One region of the Streptomyces sp. NPDC001093 genome, then DNA from elsewhere that is predicted to be linked to it. Evidence: riboswitches for the same ligand, from Rfam matches in the RefSeq annotation. Region 1 holds a riboswitch; each other region holds the start of a gene.

Region 1 (4,363 bases):
GCCCCGGACGCCGACGTCCCCGAGGACCCGGAGCAGGAAGCCACCGTAGAGGCCGGTAACGAGAACGAGGAGACGGCCAAGTGACCCAGCTCGCCACCATGGACTTCCACCCCCAGCCGCAGCCCGGCGAGGCCAAGCCGTGGGCGTTCCCGGCGCCCGAGCGCAGCGCGCTCGACAACGGCCTGACCGTGCTGCGCTGCCACCGCCCCGGCCAGCAGGTCGTCGCCGTCGAGGTGCTGCTCGACGCGCCCCTGGACGCCGAGCCGGCCGGTCTGGACGGCGTCGCCACGATCATGGCGCGGGCCTTCTCCGAGGGCACCGACAAGCACTCCGCCGAGGAGTTCGCCGCCGAGCTGGAGCGCGCGGGCGCCACGCTCGACGCGCACGCCGACCACCCCGGCGTCCGGCTCAGCCTGGAGGTCCCGGCCTCCCGCCTGGCCAAGGGCCTCGGCCTGCTCGCCGACGCGCTGCGCGCGCCCGCGTTCGCCGACAGCGAGGTGGAGCGGCTGGTCCGCAACCGCCTGGACGAGATCCCGCACGAGCTGGCCAACCCCTCCCGCAGGGCCGCGAAGGAGCTCTCCAAGGAGCTGTTCCCGGTGGCCGCGCGCATGTCGCGCCCGCGCCAGGGCACCGAGGAGACGGTCGAGAAGATCGACGCCGCCGCCGTACGCGCCTTCCACGGCCGGCACGTACGCCCGGCCACCGCCACCGCGGTCGTCGTCGGCGACCTCACCGGCGTCGACCTGGACGCGCTGCTCCTCGACACCCTGGGCGCCTGGACGGGCACCCCGGGCGAGCCGCGGCCCGTGCCGCCGGTGACCGCCGACGACACCGGACGCGTGGTCATCGTGGACCGGCCCGGCGCCGTGCAGACGCAGTTGCTCATCGGCCGCGTCGGCCCCGACCGGCACGACCGTGTGTGGCCCGCCCAGGTGCTCGGCACCTACTGCCTCGGCGGCACCCTCACCTCCCGCCTGGACCGCGTCCTGCGCGAGGAGAAGGGCTACACCTACGGTGTGCGCGCGTTCGGCCAGGTCCTCAGGTCCGCGCCGGACGGCACGGGCGCGTCGATGCTCGCCATCAGCGGCTCCGTGGACACCCCCAACACCGGCCCGGCGCTGGAGGACCTGTGGAAGGTGCTGCGCACCCTCGCCGCGGACGGGCTGACCGACGCCGAGCGGGACGTGGCGGTGCAGAACCTCGTCGGGGTGGCGCCGCTGAAGTACGAGACCGCGGCCGCCGTCGCGAGCACGCTGGCCGACCAGGTCGAGCAGTACCTGCCCGACGACTTCCAGGCGACGCTGTATCAGCAGCTGGCCGCGACGGGCACGGTGGAGGCCACGGCGGCCGTCGTGAACGCCTTCCCGGTGGACCGTCTGGTGACCGTCCTCGTCGGTGACGCCGCCCAGATCAAGGCACCGGTGGAGGCGCTGGGGATCGGTGAAGTGACCGTGGTGGCGGCCGAGTAGTCCCCGTAGGGACGGCTGCTGAGTGACGGCACACGCGCGTGGGGCCCTGACGACCGACTCGTCGTCAGGGCCCCTGCTGTTCCACTCCCTTCTCCAGATGCCCGATTTGAGACGGAGGTTGCCTGTCTGCCCTGTGGGATGCGCTACAAAGGCCCGGATCGGTTTGGGGTTCGAAGCAGGCTTCCGTAGCGTCGTCCGGGCTGTTCGTCGGTAGGCAGTGCGCCGCACCCGCGGCACCGGACAGCCATCGCCGAGTCCCCGTACGGCGCGAGCCAGGGGAGCCGGGGACCCACGCAGTCCCTGGGGTGAATCGGGCGCCCGCGCCAGCGCGAGGGAGTCCGTAGGAGACCTTCCTGCTCCGAACCCGTCAGCTAACCCGGTAGGCGAGAGGGAAGGAAAGGACCAGCCACTCCATGGCGTTCATGTGCGCCACCGGGAAGCACCGCAAGCCCGGCCGGGTCAAGCGCACCACCGCTCAGGCGGCAGGCGTCGCGGCCCTCACCACCACCGGTGTCATCGGCACCCTCGCCGCCTCCCCGGCGCTCGCCGCCGAGAACACGGTGGAGCAGACCGGCCTCACGCCCGTCCTCGCCGTGAGCGACGACGTCGCCGAGCACATCGACGCACAGGCCACCGCGCAGCAGCGGGCCGCCGAGCAGAAGGCGGCCGAGGAGGCCGCGGCCAGGAAGGCGAAGGAGGAGCGCGAGGCCAGGGCCCGCGCCGCCCGGGAGGCCGAGCGCGAGCGCCTGAACGCCTTCGTCGCCCCGATAGCCGACTCCTACGTCTCCACCGGCTACCAGGCCAGCAGCTCCCTGTGGTCCTCCGGCCGCCACACGGGCATAGACTTCCACGCCGCCAGTGGCACCCCGGTCCACGCGGTCGGCTCCGGCACGGTCGTCTCCACCGGCTGGGGCGGCGCGTACGGCAACCAGATCGTGATCAGGATGGCCGACGGCATGTACACCCAGTACGGCCATCTGTCGTCCATCGGCGTCTCGGTGGGCCAGCAGGTCACCCCGGGCCGGCAGATCGGCCTGTCCGGCGCGACCGGCAACACCACGGGCCCGCACCTGCACTTCGAGGCCCGTACGACCCCCGACTACGGCTCGGACGTCGACCCCGTCGCCTACCTCCGCAAGCACGGCGTGAACGTCTGACGCCTCGTCGCACTGCATGCGAAGCCCCGGCTCACCGAGCCGGGGCTTTCGCCGTCTTTTCACGGGCGCCACCCGATCCGCTGACCAAAAAATATCCATGGATTCCGGCCCGCCGTCGGAAATTCCGGCTCATTGGAATAGAGTCACGGAACAGGCGTCCATCGTCGACGTTTCACGGGGATTAAGGCGGAGGTCGGTCATGCGTATTCCGGCGCACTCGGTGTGCACGGCCATCCGGGACGACATCGTCGCGGGTGTCTACGAGCGCGGCGGCCGGCTGACCGAGGAAGTCCTGGCCCGCCGCTACGGCGTCTCGCGCGTCCCCGTCCGCGAGGCTCTGCGCACCCTGGAGGCCGAGGGCTTCGTGGTGACCCGCCGGCACGCGGGCGCGTGCGTGGCCGAGCCGACCGAGCAGGAGGCCGCCGACCTGCTGGAGATGCGCCTGCTGCTGGAGCCGCTCGGGGCCGCCCGGGCCGCGCAGCGGCGCACCGAGGCCCATCTGAAGGTGCTGCGTGGCCTCGTCAGGCTGGGCCAGGAGCGGGCCCGCAGCGGCAACAGCGGCGACCTGCGCTCGCTGGGCGGCTGGTTCCACGAGACGCTCGCCCAGGCCTCGGGCAGCCCCTCGCTGACGGCGATGCTCAGCCAGCTGCGGCACAAGATCTCCTGGATGTACGCGGTGGAGGCGCCGTCGAGCCCGGTGGAGTACTGGGCGGAGCACGGCGCCATCGTCGACGCGGTGGCGCGCGGCGACGGCGAGCGCGCGCGGGCGGTCACGGCGCTGCACACCGAGCGCGCGACCGCCGCGCACCGGCTGCGTTTTTCCGGGGGCGCCGAGCGTGTGAGGACTTCGCAACATGCCGTAAACATGTCGGGCCTTCGGCATTAACACGGGCGCCGTATACAAAGAAGAGGTATTCGGTCGCGAAGTATTTCCGCTGCCTCAATTCCGGTGTGCGCGCAATGAGCCCGGAAACACAGAGCCGCGCCGCCCGAAAAGGCGGCGCGGCTCCGCTGTATCAGTGCGCTGGTGTTCAGACCGTCTCGGGCAGTTCCTCGAGGCCCTCGGAGACCAGCTTGGCCAGACGGTCCAGGGCGGCGTCGGCGCCCTCGGCGTCGGAGGCGAGGACGATCTCCTCGCCGCCCTGGGCGCCCAGGCCCAGGACAGCCAGCATGGAGGCCGCGTTGACGGGGTTGCCGTCAGCCTTGGCGATCGTCACCGGGACGCCTGCGGCCGTGGCGGCTCGGACGAAGATGGAGGCGGGACGGGCGTGGAGGCCCTCGGCCCAGCCGACGTTGACGCGGCGCTCAGCCATGTGTTGCTGCCCTTCAGTCTTCAGGGTTGTCTAGACCAGTTTCCCATATCGCGAAGCGTGCCCGGAGCGGACCTTCGTCCGCTCCGCCGTGGCGCCGGAACCGCGGCCTCGGTTCCGGCTTCCGTCCTCCACAGACTGCCCCGCGCCGTTGTCGGACGCGAGCCGTACTCTGGGGCCCATGCAGACCTCGGCGGACCGGCAGGACCGGCACCAATACCCCGCCCACTGGGAGGCGGACGTGGTGCTGCGCGACGGGGGTACCGCGCGCATCAGGCCCATCACCGTTGATGACGCCGACCGCCTGGTCAGCTTCTACGAGCAGGTCTCGGACGAGTCGAAGTACTACCGCTTCTTCGCGCCGTACCCCAGGCTCTCCGCCAAGGACGTCCACCGCTTCACGCACCACGACTTTGTGGACCGGGTG
Region 2 (4,363 bases), on a different contig from region 1:
GGGCGACGTAGCGGGCCAGACCCTCGCGGTCGGAGACCTCGAGCGAGGCCTTGAGGCGCTCGGGGCTGATGTTGGAGGCGGCGATGTGGCGGACCTTGCCCGCCTTCACCAGCTCGTCCAGCGCGCCGATGATCTCCTCGACCGGGATCTCGGGCTTGTCGAAGTGGGTGTAGTAGAGGTCGATGTAGTCGGTGTCCAGGCGGCGCAGGGAGGCGTCGGCGGCGGCCTTGATGTTGGCGGCGGACAGGCCCTGGAACTCGGGGTGCTGGCTGACCTTGGTGGCGATGACGACGCGGTCGCGGTTGCCGCGGGCCTTGACCCACTTGCCGATGATCGTCTCGGACTCGCCGCCCCGGTGGCCCTCGATCCACGCCGTGTAGGAGTCGGCGGTGTCGATGAAGTTGCCGCCGACCGCCGTGTAGGCGTCGAGGACGGCGAAGGAGGTGTCCTCGTCGGCGGTCCAGCCGAAGACGTTGCCGCCGAGGCAGAGCGGGAAGACCTGGAGGTCGGAGGAGCCGAGTGTGCGCAGAGAGGTCATGCTCTGTGCCAACGCCGGCGGTGGATGACCGCATTCCACCACCGGCGTCAGGATCGCCCGAACGGAGGCGTCAGGGGGTGAGGCCCTTGTCCCGCAGCCACGGCGCCGGGTCGATGGCGGTCGCCTGGCCGTTCGGGTGGACCTCCAGGTGCAGGTGCGGGCCGGTGACGTTGCCGGTGGCGCCGACGCGGCCGATGACCTGGCCGGTGGAGACCTTCTGCCCGACGGAGACGTTGATCGAGGACTGGTGGCAGAACCACAGCTCGGTGCCGTCGTCCAGGGTGATGACGGTGCGGTAGCCGTAGGCGCCCGCCCAGCCGGCCTGGGTGACCGTGCCGCTGTGGACGGCCTTGATGAGGGTGCCGGTGGGGGCGGCGAAGTCGAGGCCGGTGTGGTAGCCGGAGGACCACATCGCGCCGGGCTGCCCGAAGGTTCCGGTGATCGTGTACGAGACGACCGGCAGCGTGTACTCCTTGGCCAGCTCGGCCAGCCGCTTGGCCTCGGCGGCCTGCTTGGCGTCGGCCTCCGCCTTCGCCTTGGCGTCGGCGGCCTCGGCGGCGGCGGCCTGCTCCGCCTTGGCGGCCGCGGCGGCGGTCTGCTTGTCGGCCGCGGCGATCGCGGCGACGGTGGCCTTGCTGTCGGCCTTGTTCTGCTGCTGCTCGGCCTGGGCCATGATCCGGTTGCGCAGGGCCTCGCCGGCGTTGCCGCCGCCGGCGCTGTCGGTGGTCACACCGACCTTGCTGAGGCCGGTGGCGGTGGCCTGGGGCGTGTCGGAGGAGCCGCCGAAGATGTGCTCGACGGAGTTCAGGTCCGGCAGGGATATGGAGACCGGCGGCTTGCCGGTGTTGGCGCTGGCCATGCCGCCCGCGCCGACCGCGGCCATCACGCCGACGCCGAGGACGGTGGAGCTGCGCGCGAAGCCGCCGCGCTGCTTGGCGACGCGGTGCCGGCCACGGACCGGGGAGACGGAGTCCTCGGTGGGGTTCCACTCCTCCCAGGGCCCCTCCTCGGCGCGGTAGGCGCCGTAGCCGAAGGTCTCCGGCTGGGCTTGCGGGGGCACGAACGGGGCTTCTGGGGCGGGCCGGTTGGACGCCACTCGGGCGTACTCCTTTCCTTCCTCCGCCTACCGGGTTAGCTGACGGGTTCGGAGCAGGAAGGTCTCCTACGCGCGTATACCGGCCGGTATCCGCGCGATTCACCCCAAGGTGGTGGTTCCCCGGCTCCCTTGCGGGATTAGGCGCGTGCGCACGGAGCCGCCTCTTGTGGCGGCTGGGACGACCGCGCTGCGTTATCGAACGTTAATAGACCTGCGAGTCACTTTCCAAGCCGTTCGGCTTGATCATTAACCTTTTCCGAGCGGGACTTACCGGCCAGGAGTGCGGCAAATGGGGCGAGTTGGCCGCCGCTCAGGAGTCTCGGCGTTTTTGATGGTGACTCAGATGTTATGCGGAGGGCGTCCGTCCGGTCACTGTGGGTGAAGACGATCAGGTGGCGCCGGGCGGCACACCGGGTGGTGTACAGTAGAGACACAACGACGCGGGGTGGAGCAGCTCGGTAGCTCGCTGGGCTCATAACCCAGAGGTCGCAGGTTCAAATCCTGTCCCCGCTACTGAAGGCTCAGGGCCGGAATCCATGGGATTCCGGCCCTGAGTGCTTTCCGCCCCTGTACGGGACGGGCCGGGGCGGGCTCACCCCAGCAGATGCCCGTTCGGCGCCTTGGCGGGGCCCTCCAGCTCGGGCAGGACGACCACCTCCGCGCCCGCCTTCGCCAGGACGCCGCTCCCGTCGGCCGCGTCCACGAACGTGTCCGGCTCCCGCCAGGCCGTGACCACCCTGCGCACCCCCGCCCGAAGGATCAGCTCGGCACAGGGCGCGGGCCGCGAGGCCCGCCGGGCGCAGGGCTCCAGGCTGCTGTACACCGTGGCGCCGGCCAGCCGCGGATCCGCCGGGTCGAGCTTGGCGAGGGCGGCCTCCTCCGCATGGACCACTGGGTCGTCTCCCTCGCGCGAGTGACCCCGCGCGAGCTCCGTACCGTCGGCCGCGACCACCACCGCCCCCACACTGAACGCGGTCCGCGAGGGCGGACACAGCGCGGCCAGCTCGCAGGCGGTGCGCAGCCAGTGACGGTCGGCGGCGGTGGCGACGGCACCCGTGCCGGGGGCCGTGGGCTCGTAGCGCATGAGAACAACGTCCTCGATCCGGCGGGTCTCGGTCAGGCGCAGCCGGCCGGCCTGGTAGCCGCCGGGGCCGAACAGGCGGGGCGCGGCCGGGTCGCCGACGAACAGCGGCGCGAGGACCAGCTGGAGCTCGTCGGCGAGCCCCAGCTGGAGCAGCTGGGTGTGGACCGTGCCGCCGCCCTCGACCATCAGCCGTCCGACCCCGCGCACGTCGTGCAGGTGGGACAGCAGGGCCCGCCAGTCGAGGCCGGGGCCGAGCGGGACGACGTCGGCGGTGCCGCCGACGCGGCGGACGGCCCGCTCGGCGCCCTCGTCGGTCGTGTAGACGAGTTTGTCGCCGCCGGTGTGCCAGAAGTTGGCATCGGGGTCGAGGTCGCCGGTGGCGGTGACGGTCACCTTCAGCGGGTACTCCGGCCGGCCCGCCCGCACCCGCGCCGCGCGGCGCTCGGCGGAGTTGACCAGCAGTCGCGGGTTGTCGGCGCGGATCGTGCCGGCGCCGATCAGGATGGCGTCGACGGAGGCCCGTACCGCGTCGACCCGGTCGAAGTCGGCCGGGCTGGACAGCAGGAGCCGGTCGGGGCCGGTGTCGTCCAGGTAGCCGTCGAGAGAGACGGCGGCGGACAGCAGCACGTACGGGTACGACATCGGCGCGGTCTCCCTGCGAGGCGAGTCTTGGTTCAAGTTTGAAACAAACTTACACTGGCGGCATGACGACCCGCTGGCTCAGCCCCGAGGAGCAGCGCGCCTGGCGCGCGTACATGGCCGCGACGCACCTTCTGGAGGACGCGATCGACCGACAGCTCCAGCAGGACGCCGGCATGCCGCACCTGTTCTACTCCGTGCTGGCCAACCTGTCCGAGGCGCCCGACCGGCGGCTGCGGATGACCGACCTCGCCGAGTCGCTGAAGATCACGCGCAGCAGGCTGACGTACGCGGTGACCCGCCTTGAGCGGGACGGGCTGGTACGGCGGGAGGACTGCCGATGGGACAAGCGCAGCAGCATCGCCGTACTGACGGACGAGGGGATGGCCGCACTGGAGCGCACGGCGCCCGGGCATGTCGAGACCGTGCGCGCCACCCTGTTCGACCGGCTCACTCCGGAGCAGGTGCGGCAGCTGGAGGAGATCTGCACGGGGATCGCGCGCGGGCTGCAGGGCGGCGACGCCGAGTCCGGGACGGAGGACGTGCCCTGGCGGCGCCGTTCGTCCTGTTCGTGATTCCCGCCGTTCGTGATTCCTGATTGCTTTAAGTTTGAAACATGGGGTAGGGTCCGTGCGAAGCGCTGCTTCAAATCTGAAGCACCTGCACCTGTCCGCACCCGGAGGGACCCGCATGCCCGACATCCCCGCCGCCACGCCGCGCGCCCGCGTCCGGGTACCGCTGCGCTTCCACGACGGCTACGGCGTCGACGCCGAACTCGTCACCTTCCACGGCCTGGCCGACGGCCAGGAGCATGTCGCCGTCGTCCTCGGCGACCCCGCCCCCGGCACCGTCCCACTGGTGCGCCTGCACTCCGAGTGCCTGACCGGCGACGTCTTCGGTTCGGCCCGCTGCGACTGCGGACCCCAGCTGCGCGAGGCGGTCGAGCGCATCGCCGACCGCGGCGGAGTCCTGCTCTACCTCCGCCAGGAGGGCCGCGGCATCGGCC
Region 3 (4,363 bases), on a different contig from region 1:
GACACGGATGAAGACCTCTTCGAAGACACGGGACTGGGCGTTGGTGCGGTAGAAGACGGCGACGTCACCCGCCTTGGCCTCGCCCGCGTCGACCAGGCGGTCTATCTCGTCGGAGACGAACTGGGCCTCGTCGTGCTCGGTGTCGGCGACGTAGCCGGTGATCCGCGCGCCCTGCCCGGCGTTGGTCCACAGGTTCTTCGGGCGGCGGGACTCGTTGCGCTCGATGACCGCGTTGGCGGCGGACAGGATGGTCTGCGTGGAGCGGTAGTTCTGCTCCAGCAGGATCGTCGTCGCGTTCGGGTAGTCCTCCTCGAACTGCAGGATGTTGCGGATCGTCGCGCCCCGGAAGGCGTAGATCGACTGGTCCGCGTCACCGACGACGCACAGTTCGGCGGGCGGGAGGTCGTACCCGCCGGGCGGGGTGTCGCCCTCCTCGGCGGAGCGCTCCCCCGTGCCGACGAGTTCCCGCACCAGCGCGTACTGGGCGTGGTTGGTGTCCTGGTACTCGTCGACGAGGACGTGCCGGAAACGGCGGCGGTAGTGCTCGGCGACGTCGGGGAAGGCGCGCAGGAGGTTGACCGTCGTCATGATCAGGTCGTCGAAGTCGAGCGCGTTGGCCTCGCGCAGGCGCGACTGGTAGAGCGCGTAGGCCTGGGCGAGGGTCTTCTCGAAGCCGTCGGTGGCCTGGGCGGCGAAGTCCTCCTCGTCGATCAGCTCGTTCTTCAGGTTGCTGATCTTGGCGCTGAACGACTTCGGCGGGAAGCGCTTGGGGTCGAGGTCCAGGTCGCGGCAGACCAGGGCCATCAGGCGCTTGCTGTCGGCGGCGTCGTAGATCGAGAACGACGACGTGAAGCCGAGCTTCTTCGACTCGCGGCGCAGGATGCGCACGCACGCGCTGTGGAAGGTCATCACCCACATCGCGTTCGCGCGCGGGCCGACGAGCTGCTCGACACGCTCCTTCATCTCGCCCGCGGCCTTGTTGGTGAAGGTGATCGCGAGGATCTGGCCCGGGTGCACGTGCCGCTCGGCGAGCAGATGGGCGATGCGGTGGGTGAGCACGCGGGTCTTGCCCGAGCCGGCGCCGGCCACGATGAGCAGCGGGGAACCGGCGTGCACGACCGCGGCCCGCTGGTTGTCGTTCAGCCCTTCCAGCAGCGCCGCCGAGTCGATCGCGGGGCGCGGGGCGCCGTCGCGGTAGTACGCGTCCCGCTCCGGCGGCGCGTCGAACTTCCCGCCGAACAGATCGTCCGGAAGCGGCTCCGGAGCGTGATCGTCGTCGGGCGGCGGCGGGGGCTCCTCCTCGTGCCCGCGAGGGGCCTGGAGGTCCGCCAGGAAGCTGTCGTCAAAGAGGCTGCTCATCGCTCTCCGAGTCTAGGGCGCCCCACCGACAACCGGTCGCAGTCCCCGGAACATGGCCGGTTCCGGAAGAGAGTTGATCGTGACCGCGGAATGAGCCTCCGCCTGCTCACACAACGGAACCACCCGATGACACAGGAGCGAAACCTGCCCCAGGTCACGAAAATGTATCGGACATATCACGCACCAACCTTCACAGGAGTCACACGAGTTGGCTAGCGTGCGTGCGGGCCGTACGACCCCTACCGGCGAACCTCGCCGGGCCGCACGGCCTCCGCCGAGTCCGGTGTGCCCCGCAGGGCGCCCGGAGCCGGGGACCCACCGACCTCTGGGGTGAATCGGCCGGCTCCCACCCGGGACGCCGCCGTAGGGCAACCCTTCCGAACCACCGCCCGAACCCGACAGCTAACCCGGTAGGCGGCCCATTGGAAGGAGTCGCCTCCCTTGGCGTCGCACCGCAAGACGCGCCCCGGCGGATCCATCGGATCGGGCCTTCGCACCCCCGCCCTCGCCACCGCCGCCCTCACCTCCATGGCCGTGCTCTCGCAGACCGCAGAGGCCGCCCCGAGTACCGATCGCACCAAGCCGAGCCTGGAGGAGGTCGAGAAGAAGGTCGACGACCTCTACCGCCAGGCGGAGTCGGCGACCGAGAAGTACGACGCGGCCAAGGAGCGGTCCGTCAGACAGCGGGGCCGCGTCGACGCCCTGCGCGACGACGTCGCCCGGCGCACGGCACGCCTCAACAAGGCCCGCGAGGAACTGGGCTCCTTCGCCGCGGCGCAGTACCGCACCGGTGCCGCCGCTCCCGGCACGGCCACCTTCCTGCTGGCCAACGACCCGCAGGACTACTTCGACCAGACCCAGCTGATGAACCGGCTGACCTCGCGGGAGAAGAGCGCGGTCGACGACTACATCGGCGAGCAGGCCGCGACCATGAAGCAGCGGCGGGAGGCCGCGCAGAGCCTGCAGACGCTGACCGACTCACAGCACGACCTGCAGACCGCCAAGGCCACCGTCCAGAAGAAGCTGGCCTCGGCGCGCGAGCTGCTGTCGCAGCTGTCGGCCCAGGAGAAGGCGCGCCTGGCCGCCATCGAGCGGGAGAAGCAGCAGGAGGCGGCGCGCAAGGCGGCCGAGCTGGCGAAGCAGCAGGCGGCTCAGCAGCAGGCCGCCTCGTCGTCACCGTCGTCCTCCTCGTCGTCATCGCCCACGGGGTCCGGATCCGGATCCGGTTCGACGGGCTCCGGCTCGACCGGGTCCACGACGACCGGCTCGTACGACACGAAGGCCGAGAAGGCGCTCGCCTTCGCCCGCGCGCAGATCGGCAAGCCGTATGTGTGGGGCGCCATCGGGCCGGACTCCTACGACTGCTCGGGCCTCACCCAGGCCGCCTGGAGAGCCGCCGGCGTCACGCTTCCGCGCACCACGTACGACCAGGTCAACGCGGGCACCACGGTCTCGCTCGCCGACGCGCGGCCGGGCGATCTGGTCTTCTTCTACGACGACATCAGCCACGTCGGCATCTACATAGGCAACGGCATGATGATCCACGCCCCGAAGCCGGGCGCGTACGTCCGTGAGGAGTCGATCTACTACGGCGGCGAGTCGATCATCCACAGCGTGGTCCGACCGGGCTGACCGCCACCCGGACCACCGGCGCGGCCCAGCCCCTCCCGCTCCACGCGCGCGTGCCACCGCAGTGCACGTGCACGCGCGCGTGCCGGAGTCGTGGTCTCCCGTGCCCGGGGCCGCCGGATCCACACGCCCACGCACGCCCTGCCGACGCCCTGAGCCTCGCCACCCGGACCGCTGATTCCCGCACGCGCGTGCCGGTCTTTCCTGCGCCGATGCCCGGGTGCAGTCTTCGCTGCCGCGTTCCCTGCCGCCGGACATGCGTGGCCCTTCTGCCTCCGGACACGCTCGGCCTCGCCCGCCCCCACGCCCGCGCGCGGCCTCCCCTGTCTCCCCCGCCCGCGCGGGGCTCCCCTGCCTCCCCACGCCCGCGCGGGCCTCCCCTGCCACCACGCACACGTGCGACCTCCCTGCCGCCACGCGCGCGTACCGGCGTTTTCGCTCTTCACGCGCGCGTGCCCTTACGGGCAGGGACGCCGCGGCTGCCTGGCATCGGGCGCATGCCCGGCATCTCAGGTCTGCGCGCTTGGTGGGCGGAGCGGTCCCCCGCGGCCGGGGCCGCCGTGATGCCGACCGGCGTGGTGTCGGTGGGGCTGCGCATGACCGGCGCCGAATCGGTCTCACGGGTGGTGCTGGCGATGGCGGGCGTCGCCTGGGCCGCGCTGGCCGCAGCATTCGTCCTGCGGCTGGTCGGCGAGCGCGAGCGCTGGGTGACCGAGGCGGAGAGCCTGGGCGCGCTGACCTCCGTGGCCGCGACCACGGTGCTCGGCACCCGGGTCTCGGCGCTGGGCCGGCAGACCCTGGCCGAGGCACTGCTGGCGCTCGCGGCGCTGCTCTGGCCGGTGCTGCTGGTCATGGTCGTACGGCGCTGGAGGCCGCGCATGCCGGGCGCAGTGTTTCTGTGCTGTGTGGCCACAGAGGGGCTCGCCGTACTGGGCGCCACGCTCGCCGCGGCCGAGCGCACGGCGTGGCTCGCGCACACCGCCCTGGTGCTGTTCTGGCTGGGCCTGGTGCTCTACGGCCTGGCGCTGGCCCGCTTCGACATACGGCAGGTGCTGGAGGGCGCGGGCGACCAGTGGATCGCGGGCGGTGCGCTCGCTATCTCGGCGCTGGCCGGGGCGAACCTGCTCATCGCCGGGGACGCGGGCATGTACCTGTGGAACGACGACGACCGCGGTGCGCTGCGCACTGTGACGACGGCACTGCTCGTGCTGGATCTGGTCTGGTACGTCGTACGGCCCCGGCCCGGCTACGACGTGCTGCGGTGGGCGACGGTGTTCCCGATCGGGATGACGGCGGTGGCGGCGCTGCCCGTCGGCACCGCCCTCGGCGTCCCGTGGCTCGACCGGCCGGGACGGGTGCTGCTGTGGGCTGCGGT

Evidence for each region. A riboswitch is a leader RNA that binds a small molecule or an ion and turns the genes downstream of it on or off. The one in region 1 is predicted to bind cyclic di-AMP.
Region 2: it holds a riboswitch for cyclic di-AMP, as region 1 does, so the genes downstream of both, ABT288_RS00040 (M23 family metallopeptidase) here and ABT288_RS16275 (M23 family metallopeptidase) in region 1, are expected to answer to the same signal.
Region 3: it holds a riboswitch for cyclic di-AMP, as region 1 does, so the genes downstream of both, ABT288_RS38325 (C40 family peptidase) here and ABT288_RS16275 (M23 family metallopeptidase) in region 1, are expected to answer to the same signal.

Annotation. Positions count from the first base shown of each region.
Region 1 covers NZ_JBEPBF010000027.1:26,377-30,739, forward strand. The annotation lists gene ABT288_RS16265 (M16 family metallopeptidase) at 1-84, shown strand, start outside; gene ABT288_RS16270 (M16 family metallopeptidase) at 81-1,469, shown strand; cyclic di-AMP (ydaO/yuaA leader) riboswitch at 1,708-1,870, shown strand; gene ABT288_RS16275 (M23 family metallopeptidase) at 1,883-2,626, shown strand; gene ABT288_RS16280 (GntR family transcriptional regulator) at 2,826-3,512, shown strand; gene ABT288_RS16285 (HPr family phosphocarrier protein) at 3,658-3,939, opposite strand; gene ABT288_RS16290 (bifunctional acetate--CoA ligase family protein/GNAT family N-acetyltransferase) at 4,118-4,363, shown strand, end outside.
Region 2 covers NZ_JBEPBF010000001.1:6,873-11,235, forward strand. The annotation lists gene ABT288_RS00035 (aldo/keto reductase) at 1-538, opposite strand, end outside; gene ABT288_RS00040 (M23 family metallopeptidase) at 609-1,634, opposite strand; cyclic di-AMP (ydaO/yuaA leader) riboswitch at 1,644-1,788, opposite strand; tRNA gene ABT288_RS00045 (tRNA-Met) at 2,074-2,147, shown strand; gene ABT288_RS00050 (dihydrofolate reductase family protein) at 2,227-3,360, opposite strand; gene ABT288_RS00055 (MarR family winged helix-turn-helix transcriptional regulator) at 3,423-3,932, shown strand; gene ABT288_RS00060 (GTP cyclohydrolase II) at 4,048-4,363, shown strand, end outside.
Region 3 covers NZ_JBEPBF010000116.1:22,059-26,421, reverse strand. The annotation lists gene pcrA (DNA helicase PcrA) at 1-1,359, opposite strand, end outside; cyclic di-AMP (ydaO/yuaA leader) riboswitch at 1,622-1,793, shown strand; gene ABT288_RS38325 (C40 family peptidase) at 1,801-2,991, shown strand; gene ABT288_RS38320 (tellurite resistance/C4-dicarboxylate transporter family protein) at 3,486-4,363, shown strand, end outside.